DNA from 4 places in the Proteus appendicitidis genome. Region 2 is predicted to be linked to each of the others. Evidence: predicted binding sites of a transcription regulator. Region 2 holds the regulator's gene; each other region holds the start of a gene.
The links. The regulator PurR, encoded in region 2, represses purine synthesis genes. The targets are predictions, from matches to a motif close to CANGCAAACGTTTGCNTG.
Positions count from the first base shown of each region.

Region 1: the regulator PurR is predicted to act here: its motif matches at 2,045-2,062, upstream of purH (bifunctional phosphoribosylaminoimidazolecarboxamide formyltransferase/IMP cyclohydrolase).
Region 3: the regulator PurR is predicted to act here: its motif matches at 1,911-1,928, upstream of purL (phosphoribosylformylglycinamidine synthase).
Region 4: the regulator PurR is predicted to act here: its motif matches at 1,182-1,199, upstream of purE (5-(carboxyamino)imidazole ribonucleotide mutase).

Region 1 is NZ_CP127389.1:3,721,753-3,724,969, reverse strand. Features, by position in the region: gene purD (phosphoribosylamine--glycine ligase) at 1-305, opposite strand, end outside; gene purH (bifunctional phosphoribosylaminoimidazolecarboxamide formyltransferase/IMP cyclohydrolase) at 318-1,907, opposite strand; rRNA gene QQS39_RS16995 (16S ribosomal RNA) at 2,524-3,217, shown strand, end outside.
Region 2 is NZ_CP127389.1:1,715,511-1,718,727, reverse strand. Features, by position in the region: gene sodB (superoxide dismutase [Fe]) at 60-638, shown strand; gene cydH (cytochrome bd-I oxidase subunit CydH) at 776-859, opposite strand; gene purR (HTH-type transcriptional repressor PurR) at 1,128-2,153, shown strand; gene punR (DNA-binding transcriptional activator PunR) at 2,180-3,082, opposite strand; gene punC (purine nucleoside transporter PunC) at 3,201-3,217, shown strand, end outside.
Region 3 is NZ_CP127389.1:2,786,024-2,789,240, reverse strand. Features, by position in the region: gene mltF (membrane-bound lytic murein transglycosylase MltF) at 273-1,745, opposite strand; gene purL (phosphoribosylformylglycinamidine synthase) at 2,010-3,217, shown strand, end outside.
Region 4 is NZ_CP127389.1:3,134,015-3,137,231, forward strand. Features, by position in the region: gene ppiB (peptidylprolyl isomerase B) at 1-404, shown strand, start outside; gene QQS39_RS14530 (UDP-2,3-diacylglucosamine diphosphatase) at 417-1,139, shown strand; gene purE (5-(carboxyamino)imidazole ribonucleotide mutase) at 1,274-1,795, shown strand; gene purK (5-(carboxyamino)imidazole ribonucleotide synthase) at 1,792-2,859, shown strand; gene QQS39_RS14545 (MFS transporter) at 2,983-3,217, shown strand, end outside.

The sequences.
Region 1 (3,217 bases), 2.0 Mb from region 2:
TCTAATTGAGCGGCACCTTTTGTTGGGCCAAAAATGGTCAGCCCCGCTGCTTTAAAGGCATCAACAACACCAATAACAAGTGGGGCTTCAGGGCCAACAATCGTTAAATCAATATTATTTTCTAGCGCAAAGGCAACTAATGCAGGAATATCCGTTGCACTGATTGCAACATTTTGTACGCCTTGCTCTAACGCTGTTCCAGCATTACCCGGTGCAACAAAGACTTGTGTAGTAAGCGGTGATTGAACCGCTTTCCAAGCTAAAGCATGTTCACGACCGCCATTACCAATAATCAAAATCTTCATATCAATACCCTATTAATGACGGAAGTGGCGCATATTGGTGAATATCATTGCGATGTTATGTTCATTTGCAGCTGCAATCACTTCATCATCACGAATTGAGCCACCAGGTTGAATAACACAAGTCACACCAGCAAGTGCGGCTGCATCAATACCATCTCGAAATGGGAAGAATGCATCTGATGCCATTGCACAGCCTGCAACTTCTAAACCTTCATCAGCGGCTTTAATACCCGCAATTTTGGCAGAATACACACGGCTCATTTGTCCTGCGCCAATACCGACGGTCATATCGTTTTTAGCGTAAACAATAGCATTTGATTTTACAAATTTTGCGACTTTCCAGCAAAACAGTGCATCTTTAAGTTCACGTTCACTTGGTTGACGCTGAGTAACCACTCTTAAGTTTTCTTCTTTTACCATACCCAAGTCACGATCTTGAACTAACAGCCCACCATTAACACGTTTGAAATCTAACGCTGGTTTAGCTTCTTGCCATTGACCGCAAGCTAATACACGAACATTTGGTTTTGTTTCTAAAATTGCTAGTGCATCTTCATTAATAGAAGGAGCGATGATCACTTCGACAAATTGACGTTCAATGATTGCACTTGCTGTTTTTGCATCTAATGGACGATTAAATGCGATAATGCCACCAAATGCAGAAGTTGGATCGGTTTTAAATGCGTTGTCATATGCTTGTGTGAGAGTGTTCGCAATTGCAACGCCACACGGGTTTGCATGTTTCACAATAACACAAGCAGGCTCGGAGAATGATTTCACACATTCTAACGCTGCATCAGTATCTGCAATGTTATTATAAGAAAGCGCTTTGCCTTGTAATTGGTTTGCAGTGGCAATAGACGCTTCTTCTATATTCTCTTCTATATAGAAAGCGGCTTGCTGATGAGCATTCTCACCATAACGCATATCTTGTTTCTTTATATAGTTCAGATTTAAGGTACGAGGGAAAGTGCCTGATGGTTGTGAAGTATCACCATAATAAGGTGCAACCTTTTGACCAAAGTAGTTAGCAATCATTCCGTCGTAAGCCGCTGTATGTTCAAAAGCTTTAATCGCCAAATCAAAGCGTGTATCTAAAGTAAGGCTATTCTCGTGATTATCCATTTCTTCAATCACTCTTTCATAGTCATTACTATTTACTACAATCGTCACATCCTTATGATTCTTCGCGGCAGAGCGAACCATGGTTGGTCCACCAATATCGATATTCTCCACAGCATCTGCTAATGAGCAATCTGGGCGAGCGACTGTTTTAGCGAAAGGATAAAGATTTACGACGACCATATCGATAGGACGAATTTCATGTTCTTCCATAATTGCATCGTCTTGCCCACGACGACCTAAAATTCCACCATGTACTTTAGGGTGCAGCGTTTTCACTCTGCCATCCATCATTTCTGGGAAACCTGTGTAATCGGAGACTTCAATAACCGGTAAGCCAGCTTCTGCTAATAGACGTGCGGTTCCGCCTGTCGATAAGAGTTCTACTTCTCTTTCAACAAGTGCTTTAGCAAATTCTAAAATACCTGCTTTATCAGACACACTTAAAAGTGCACGGCGGATAGGACGAAGATGTTGCATGAGTTTTATCCCTTGGGTTTGGTATAACGGTAGTAATGGTAGAGTTAAATCACATTAATACAGTGAAATTGTGTTTGCTTAACTAACATTTCAGAAGATGGACACAAAATCAATCTTACTTAATCGACCGTCATAATAGCGCAAACGTTTGCGTTTGACATGCTAATTTTATGTAAAAAGGCAGTCTGTGGATAAAATTGTTGATAAGTGCGTATAAGTGGGCGTTTTGCTGTGGAATTAAGCAAACGATTTTTTTTCTTAAAAAAACTATTGCCAGCCTCAGAAAACTCCCTATAATGCGTCCTCGTTGTCACGGCAAACCACGCTAAGTGAGTTAGCCGAGAGAACGAAGAAAAAAGTGAAAAGCCTTGAAAATAAACGCTTGACACTGAATGAGGAAGATGTAGAATGCACCTCCTCGCAACAACGCAGAAGACCGGAAACGGCAGCGAAAGTTGCACCGCTCTTTAACAAATTATCAGACAATCTGTGTGGGCACTCGCAGAGACGATATCTTCTAAAATATTAGATGTATCAAGTCTTGAAGAGTGAACAACAAAAGTAAATTCATTTATGAATAGCTAAGTTTTCGATTTCTTTGAGCATCAAACACTTTTAATTGAAGAGTTTGATCATGGCTCAGATTGAACGCTGGCGGCAGGCCTAACACATGCAAGTCGAGCGGTAACAGGAGAAAGCTTGCTTTCTTGCTGACGAGCGGCGGACGGGTGAGTAATGTATGGGGATCTGCCCGATAGAGGGGGATAACTACTGGAAACGGTAGCTAATACCGCATGACGTCTACGGACCAAAGCAGGGGCTCTTCGGACCTTGCGCTATCGGATGAACCCATATGGGATTAGCTAGTAGGTGAGGTAATGGCTCACCTAGGCGACGATCTCTAGCTGGTCTGAGAGGATGATCAGCCACACTGGGACTGAGACACGGCCCAGACTCCTACGGGAGGCAGCAGTGGGGAATATTGCACAATGGGCGCAAGCCTGATGCAGCCATGCCGCGTGTATGAAGAAGGCCTTAGGGTTGTAAAGTACTTTCAGCGGGGAGGAAGGTGATAAAGTTAATACCTTTGTCAATTGACGTTACCCGCAGAAGAAGCACCGGCTAACTCCGTGCCAGCAGCCGCGGTAATACGGAGGGTGCAAGCGTTAATCGGAATTACTGGGCGTAAAGCGCACGCAGGCGGTCAATTAAGTCAGATGTGAAAGCCCCGAGCTTAACTTGGGAATTGCATCTGAAACTGGTTGGCTAGAGTCTTGTAGAGGGGGGTAGAATTCCACGTGTAGCGGTGA
Region 2 (3,217 bases):
ATTTTGATGGAATGATTTTAGGCACAAAACCCGAAATAGATAGTTTAAAGGAGTACGCAATGTCTTTCGAATTACCAAAATTACCTTATGCGTTAGATGCTCTTGAGCCACACATCTCTAAAGAAACTTTAGAATATCACTACGGCAAACACCACCAAACCTATGTAACCAATTTAAATAATCTGGTTAAAGGTACTGATTTAGAAAGCAAATCCTTAGAAGAAATCATCAAATCTACTGATGGTGGTATCTTTAATAATGCTGCTCAAGTATGGAACCACACTTTCTACTGGAACTGCTTAGCACCAAACGCAGGCGGCGCACCAACAGGTAAAATTGCTGATGCTATCAACAAAGCATTTGGCTCTTTTGAAGAGTTCAAAAAGCAATTTAATGATGCGGCAGCTAAAAACTTCGGTTCAGGTTGGACTTGGTTAGTTAAAAAAGCCGACGGTTCAGTTGCAATTGTTAATACGTCTAATGCTGCAACGCCAGTTTCAGGCGCAGACAAACCACTGTTAACAGTAGACGTATGGGAACATGCATACTACATCGACTACCGTAATGCGCGCGTTAAATATTTAGAAGAGTTCTGGGCATTAGTTAACTGGTCATTTGTTGAAGCTAACCTTGCTTAATAGAGCGTGATAATCAAAGGTGAGTGATTGAGATTCATTTTTGGTGACAAAATAACAAAGGGCCTTCAGCCCTTTGTTATATTCAGATATTCGATAATCTATTATTTAAATTGATCGGATATTTTATAAAGCGGTGATTAGAACAACATAGTCGAAAATAAAACGATCATAACAAGCGCTGCTACTGCTGTACTCAAACCAAATTTCAGATCCGTATCCATCTATTTCTCCCTCAAAATGATTATAATACACATTTTTAACCATAACATTGTCATGGTTAATTATTATTACATATCAATATTTGCTAAAATAGCGACCAGTGCACAATTTATAACATTGATTAATACTTTCACTTTTGAGCTAGATCATACAAAATTCACAGCTAATCGCTAAATTATTGCCAGTGTTTGCCCTATGTATGACTATACTGGCAGTTAAACCATAAAATTAGATAAAAGAGACCAATGAAGGTCAGGAGTTTTCCACACCATGGCAACAATAAAAGACGTGGCAAAACGCGCAGGCGTATCAACCACGACTGTTTCTCATGTGATCAACAAAACACGTTTTGTTGCTGAGAACACACGGGCAGCAGTTTGGGCCGCTATAAAAGAATTAAATTATTCGCCTAGTGCCGTTGCGCGTAGTTTAAAAGTCAATCACACCAAATCTATTGGCCTGTTAGCCACGTCCAGTGAGGCTCCTTACTTTGCTGAAGTGATTGAAGCGGTTGAAAATAGTTGTTATAGCAAAGGCTACACACTGATTTTATGTAATTCACATAATAACCTTGATAAACAAAAAGCCTATTTAGCGATGCTGGCACAAAAACGTGTTGATGGATTGTTAGTCATGTGTTCTGAATATCCCGATCACCTTCTTACACTTTTAGAGGGCTATCGTAATATTCCAATGGTTGTCATGGATTGGGGCAAAGCGCGTGGTGACTTTACAGATACCATTATCGATAATGCTTTCCATGGTGGTTATATTGCAGGTCGTTACCTTATTGAGCGTGGTCATCGTGATATTGGTATTATTCCTGGTCCATTAGAACGTAATACTGGTGGTGGTCGCTTACAAGGTTTCTTAAAAGCCATGGAAGAAGCAAAAATCACAGTAAAAGATGAGTGGATTGTACAAGGCGACTTTGAGCCAGAGTCGGGTTATAAAGCCATGTACCAAATGCTAAATCAAAAACATCGCCCTACTGCTGTTTTTTGTGGTGGTGATGTGATGGCGATGGGCGCAATTTGTGCTGCGGATGAACTTGGTCTGCGCGTTCCTTTCGATATTTCTATTGTGGGTTACGACAATATTCGTAATGCACGTTATTTTACACCCGCACTAACGACCGTCCACCAGCCAAAAGAACGTTTAGGTCAAATGGCATTATCAATGTTGCTTGATCGCATCGTCAATAAACGCGAAGACGCCCAAACAATCGAAGTTCATCCACGATTAGTTGAGCGCCGTTCAGTTGCTGACGGTCCTTTTATTGACTACCGTCGTTAATTCAGATTTATTCAGCTATCTGATTTCTAGCGAAGCCATTCCTCATTTAAGGTTTGGCTATCTCCAAGATAATCTAGCAACCATGTCAAAGCGGGTGATTCACTTTTATCTACCCACGTCAGGCAGCATGGGCTGTCTGGCAATGGTTGTGCTAGTTGTAAAGTAACCAGCTTACCTTGTTCAATTAAAGGCTCAGCGCGGTGCCAAGGCACCATTCCTACGCATAATCCCGCTAACAAGCATTCAAGCCCCATATCCCATGTCGGGACAACCATTCTACGCTGATTATTGAGCGCCCAAGTGTCACGCTTTGGTAAACTGCGTGAGGTATCTTCTAAACATAAACTAGGATAAGGGCGCATCTCATCATCCGTTAATGGATGTTGTGCTTTCGCTAAAGGGTGATCAACATGGCAAACGCAGCGCCAAGGCATAAATCCCATATCTCTAAAACTATAACGTTCACCAATTGGTGAGGCTCTTGTTGCACCAATTGCTAAATCAACACGACCATTAACTAAAGAGTCCCATACGCCATTAAACACTTCAGGGTAGACATACAGCTCAATATCAGGAAAATGGCGGTAGAAATCGAGAATAAGTTGTTGTGTTCTTTCAGGTTTAACAATGCCATCAACTGCTATACTAAATTGACCGCGCCACCCATTAGAAACTTGTTGACAAAGATGCCGAGTGTCATTCATTTTTTTGATAACAGATCGTGCTTCTTTGATGAAAATTTTACCTGCATCGGTTAATTCTACATCACGGTGACGGCGCTCAAACAAAGGAACGGCAAGCCATTCCTCTAATTGCCGAACTGTGTAACTAACGGCGGATGGCACTCTGTGCAATTCTTGAGCAGCGGAGCTAAAACTTCCTGTTCTTGCAACTGCATCAACAACTTCTAAAGAGTATTCTGACCACATAGAGTTTATTCCTTTGAAAATTTTTCACAGCATTAACCAAATATTCCCGTTTCACAAGTAAAATAAGTCTTAGTTACAATATATAAAATGTTCTACATCACATAGCATAGAAAATAAAATGAATTCTAAAACGTC
Region 3 (3,217 bases), 1.1 Mb from region 2:
ATAGTCCTAAAATGACTAATTAGATTACTTTAAGTACAGTTTACTCACTAGCTGAGTTTTTTGGCTAATAAGTGTTACATTTTTTAACACATGAATTTTCCCTATTTTAGGTAAAAAATGGCATGATCAAATGTAACAATTTTTAATATTAAGAAAACATTAAGTTGGGGGTTGCTTTAATGGTTGGAGTGATTTTTGAATGGCAGAAATGAAATAAATAAGCCTCTATAAAAGAGGCTATGTTGTTTAATATGCTGTTTTAATTGCAAAAATTATTGATAAGCCATATCTTGAGTCAATGATAATGATGAACTTTCTTGCTCTTCATCGTTATCAGTCTCTTTATCTTTAGATAATATTTTATTTTTGCTCTCTTTGGCTTGAAGGTAACCGACAAGGCTAAGTTGATATCGTCGAATATTTTCAACATAGCGATAAGCCTCATGCCCTCTAGCATAGCCATAAGGCAGGTCTGCATAATATTTCTTTTGGCTAAGTAGAGGTAATCTTGATTTTACATCTAGCCAACTATCAGGATCGGCATTTTGTTGCTCAGTAAGCCTTCTGGCATCAAGCATATGACCAAATCCCATATTATATGCGGCTAATGCAAACCAAATTCTTTCGTCTTCTGGAATAGAATCCGGCAAGCGCGAAAGGAGATGCTTAAGATATTGTGCTCCCCCTCGAACACTCTCTTCGGGATCAAGCCTGTCAGTAACGCCCATACTCGATGCAGTAGGGCGAGTTAACATCATCAATCCTCTAACTCCAGTTGGTGATGTCGCATGAGGGTCCCAGTGTGATTCTTGCCATGCCATAGCAGCCAATAACCGCCAATCGAAAGTATCTGCATACTTTTCAAAAAGAGGCTGATAGTTTGGCAAAATAGAATCTATTGCCGTAATAAAAGAGATAGTATCGAAGTAATCAAATGTACCGACATGACCAAAATACTTTTCTTCAAGTCTTGCTAACACATCTTCTTGAGATAATTGATTAAAGTAATCGAGCATCGCGGCATATAAGCTATTATCTTCACCATCTGGCAGATACCACGTTAGTGGACGGCTTTCTGTGACTTCAAACCCTACGGCAACATTAGGATGAATGCGTTGTTGTACTGCAACACTGATAGAATCTGCTAACACATAGGTTATTTTGCCTTCAGATAATGCTTCTAGCAGCTGTGAGGTTGTCTGATTATCTGATTCTTCCCATTCAAGCTCAGGATATTGCGTCTCTTTTAATGTTCGCAATAAACTTGCATGAGCAGAGCCAGCAGTAACAACAAGACGCCCATCTAACGTATCAAAGCTACGTGGTCTTAATGTCCCTTTACGGTAAATAAGCTGTTGAGAAACTGAAAAGTAAGCAGGGCCACTGCGTGTCGTATCTAATCTCTCTTTATTATAAAGTAATCCGGCGGCGATAAAATCAGCTCTATTATTCTCCAGATCATCAAACATTTGGTTGATATTTGTCCGCATATTAACGACAAGTTTCACGCCTAGGTAATCAGCAAAGCGTTTCACTAATTCATAATCGAAACCTACGGGGTCCTTTTTATCGTTCATCGTTATCAATGGTGAAGGTATCGTACTAATTCTTAACTCACCACGAGATAAAATCTTATTTATCTGCGCTTTTTGCCTATCTGGCCATGTAATATTCAACGCGATAATAGCCGCTGAAAAGAGCGCTATGATAACGATAACGAAATAGTTTATCCTTATATTATTCAATAGGTTGGTTCTCGTTAACGTTGTTTATTGTTGTGTGTAAAATCGTCATTTTAACATGGATAAATTTCCAGTAATCGAGCATTTTGCTTAACATATTGGCAAGACGCAACTTGATTACACCAATTAATCATTAAAACACGCTAAGTTAAATGCCGTTATTTTGTTCACGCAAACGGTTTCGTCTGAGCGGTTATTCTATTATACTAGGCGCGTTTCCCCTGAATGATTGGTCAGGTTAGCTGCTAAAAGAGAGAACTCAATACTATGGAAATCCTGCGTGGCTCCCCCGCTTTATCCGCGTTTCGTATTAATAAATTACTCACTCTATGTCAGGAAAATGATCTTCCTGTACAAGGTATATACGCGGAATTTGTTCATTTCGCGAAAGTGGAAGGGCAGTTATCTGAAGATGATCAAATTAAATTACGCCAACTACTGCATTATGGACCTTCATTAACAGAACATGAGCCTGTTGGGGAAATGCGAGTTGTTACACCTCGTCCAGGAACAATTTCACCTTGGTCTTCTAAAGCGACAGATATTGCACATAACTGTGGTTTAGCCAAGGTTGTCCGAATTGAACGTGGTATCGCCTACTTTATTGAATGCGGTACGATGACAGACAATCAGTGGCAACAACTTTATGGTTTTATTCATGACCGAATGATGGAAACCATCTTCTTAAATTATCAAGATGTAAATGCACTTTTTGCCGAACAAACTCCAGCACCATTAAAAACGATTGATGTCCTTGCAAAAGGTAAAGATGCACTAGTAAAAGCGAATATCGAAATGGGATTAGCGCTGGCAGACGATGAAGTTGATTACTTAGTCGATGCTTTTAACCGCTTACAGCGTAATCCGACAGATGTAGAGCTTTATATGTTTGCACAAGCTAACTCTGAACACTGTCGCCACAAAATATTTAATGCGGATTGGATAATTGATGGTAAAGCTCAAGATAAATCATTATTTAAAATGATTAAAAATACGTTTGAGCAAACTCCTGATTATGTCATGTCAGCTTATAAAGATAATGCGGCAGTAATGGAAGGCTCTGTGGCGGGACGTTTTTATCCTGATACAGACAAAGGGCATTATCACTACCATCAAGAGCCTGTACATATCTTGATGAAAGTAGAAACACATAACCACCCAACAGCTATTTCACCTTGGCCGGGCGCAGCAACAGGTTCAGGCGGTGAAATTCGAGATGAAGGTGCTACTGGGCGTGGTGCAAAACCTAAAGCGGGTCTAGTTGGATTTTCGGTTTCTAACTTACGTATTCCCGGATTTGAACAGCCTTGGGAAGAAGATTTTGGTAAACCAGAGCGTATTGTTAATGCATTAGACATCATGACGGAAGGTCCATTAGGTGGTGCGGCATTTAATAATGAATTCGGTCGTCCGGCATTATTAGGTTATTTCAGAACCTATGAAGAACAAGTCAATAGCCACAATGGTGTTGAAAT
Region 4 (3,217 bases), 1.4 Mb from region 2:
GTAAAGAAGGATTCTACGATAACACTATTTTCCACCGTGTCATCAATGGTTTTATGATCCAAGGTGGTGGCTTTGAACCGGGTATGAACCAAAAAGCGACCAAAGCACCTGTAAGAAACGAAGCAAACAATGGCCTAGCAAACAACCGCGGTACATTAGCAATGGCTCGTACAAACGATCCACATTCTGCTACTGCTCAATTCTTTATCAACGTTGCAGACAACGATTTCTTAAACTTCCGTGCTGAAAATGCAAATGGTTGGGGATATTGTGTCTTTGCTGAAGTTGTTGAAGGCATGGACGTTGTTGATAAAATCAAAGCGGTTTCTACTGGTCGTAGCGGTTTCCACCAAGATGTTCCTCGTGAAGATATCGTCATTAAAAGTGTAACGGTTAGCGAATAAGCCTCACTTTTTATGTGTACGCTTTTTATTGCAGACCTGCATTTAAGTGAACATGAACCGGCAATCACTGCCGGTTTTCTTCGCTTTTTAAAAGAACAAGCTATTCATGCAAAAGCACTTTATATCTTAGGCGACTTTTTTGATTTTTGGATAGGTGATGATGATCCTAATCCTTTACATCAACAAATTGCTCAAGCTCTGATGACGCTAAAAAAGGCAGGGGTGCCTTGCTATTTTATTCATGGAAATCGTGATTTTTTAATTGGCTCTCGTTTTGCAAAAGAGAGTGGTATCACCATACTTCCACAAGAAAAAGTGCTCGAAATTGAACAGCATCGTATCTTGATTTTACATGGTGACACGCTTTGTACTGACGATGAAGCTTATCAACGCTATCGTAAAAAAGTACATAATAAATTTATTCAGCGCCTATTCTCACTACTCCCTCTATTTATTCGACTGCGTATCGCTGACAAAATGCGCTCACGTAGCCAGCACGAAAATCAGTACAAATCAGATGCCATTATGGATGTTAACCCGCAAGCGGTGATAGACACTTTTAAGCATTTCAATACCGAATGGATGATCCACGGTCATACGCATCGCCCAGCAATTCACACCGTCAACATTGATGATAAAATACATTATCGAGGTGTATTAGGTGCTTGGCATACTGAAGGTTCTATGTTTAAAGTGACTGCGGAAAAAATAGAACTTATTCAATTTCCTTTCTAAGTTATTTTGCTTATTTTCTTCAAAAAAAGCCCATTTTTTCTTTACGCAAACGTTTTCCTGTGCGTGTTAGCGTGATACTATCATGCTCAGTTTATTAGGCTATATCCGTTTATGCTTACAGGAGCAGTTAAGTAATGTCTTCTCAAGTTGGTCTAAATACCTCTTCCGCTCGTATCGCCATTGTAATGGGTTCTAAAAGTGACTGGGCAACAATGTCTCATGCCGCTGATGTACTAGACGCACTACAACTTCCTTATCATGTTGAGATTGTCTCTGCACACCGTACCCCTGATAAGCTATTTAGCTTTGCAGAACAAGCAAAAAGTAATGGCTTTGATGTCATTATTGCAGGAGCAGGTGGTGCAGCCCATTTACCAGGAATGCTCGCAGCAAAAACACTCGTTCCTGTATTAGGTGTTCCTGTTCAAAGTGCAGCATTAAGCGGTGTTGATAGCCTTTACTCTATTGTGCAAATGCCAAAAGGTATTCCTGTGGGAACATTAGCAATTGGGAAAGCAGGTGCTGCTAATGCTGCTTTATTAGCCGCTCAAATTTTAGCATTACACTCCCCTACTATTTTTGAAGCACTAACAGCATGGCGCACAGCACAAACTAACGATGTATTAAATAACCCAGATCCAAGGGAGGCACTATGAAGCCAGTTTGTGTTCTTGGAAATGGTCAATTAGGGCGAATGCTAAGACAAGCTGGAGAGCCTTTAGGAATTGCCGTTTATCCAATAGGATTAGATGCCGAGCCAGAAGCCGTTCCCTATCAAAAAAGTATCATCACAGCAGAAATTGAGCGCTGGCCTGAAACTGCACTCACCAAAGAGTTAGAACGTCATACTAACTTTGTAAACCGTGATATTTTTCCATTGCTTGCCGATAGATTGCCTCAAAAACAGCTTCTCGATGAATTGGGCTTAGCAACAGCACCTTGGCAGCCATTAACGTCACCAACACAATGGTCTGATATCTTCGCTCAACTGGGTGATTTTATTATTGTAAAGCGCCGTGTTGGTGGTTATGACGGTCGTGGTCAATGGCGCATTCATCCCGGTGAAGAACAGCAATTACCGGCTGAAATTTATGGTGAATGTATTGTTGAGCAAGGTATTCCCTTTTCAGGTGAAGTCTCATTAGTGGGTGCCAGAGATTGTAGCGGAAACTGTGTTTTCTATCCTTTAACTCATAATCTTCACCAAGATGGCATTTTACGCATGAGTGTGGCATTACCAACCCCTGCATCAGAACTACAACAATCAGCAGAAAAAATGCTGACAGCCATCCTTAATAAGCTCAATTATGTCGGTGTAATGGCAATGGAGTGCTTTATCGTTGGTAATAAATTACTTATTAACGAATTAGCCCCTCGAGTTCATAACAGTGGGCATTGGACACAAAATGGTGCCTCAATTAGCCAGTTTGAGTTACACCTACGTGCAATTTTAGATTTACCGATGCCAAAACCTGAGGTTTGCCAACCAGCAGTAATGGTTAATTTGATTGGTACTGATGTCAATCCTCAATGGCTTTCATTGCCATTAGTTCATTTACATTGGTATGAAAAAGAAGTTCGCCCCGTTCGTAAAGTGGGTCATCTCAATCTTGTGCATCGCGATAATACCCCCTTAAAAGAGACACTCAAATCATTAAGCTCCATGCTTGATGATGCCTATCAGTACCCTATCAAATGGGCTTTAGAAAAATTAAGCTAGCAGTCCGACTCATAAAGTTAGAGAATAATAGCCTTTAAACGAACAGACCTCAGATAAAGAGGTCTGTTATTCGCTATTTTCTCCTGATTATTCAGGTTACTGCACCCATTTGCTGGAGTCAGGATGCAAGTCACGCAACAGATTTTTGGACCCGTTTATCAGTGGAGTATGCTGATATTATTGGGTTTTGTGTATTTTTTAGCTACCGCAACCACATTTACTTCTTTAGGTGTTGTTCTTCCTAGCATGATAAGCGAGCTAGAGTGGAACTGGACTCAGGCAGGTCTTGGCTTTACGCTATTAGGATTAACCTGCGGTCTTGCGAGTTTTTTACCTACGTTATTGATCCGTAAATTAA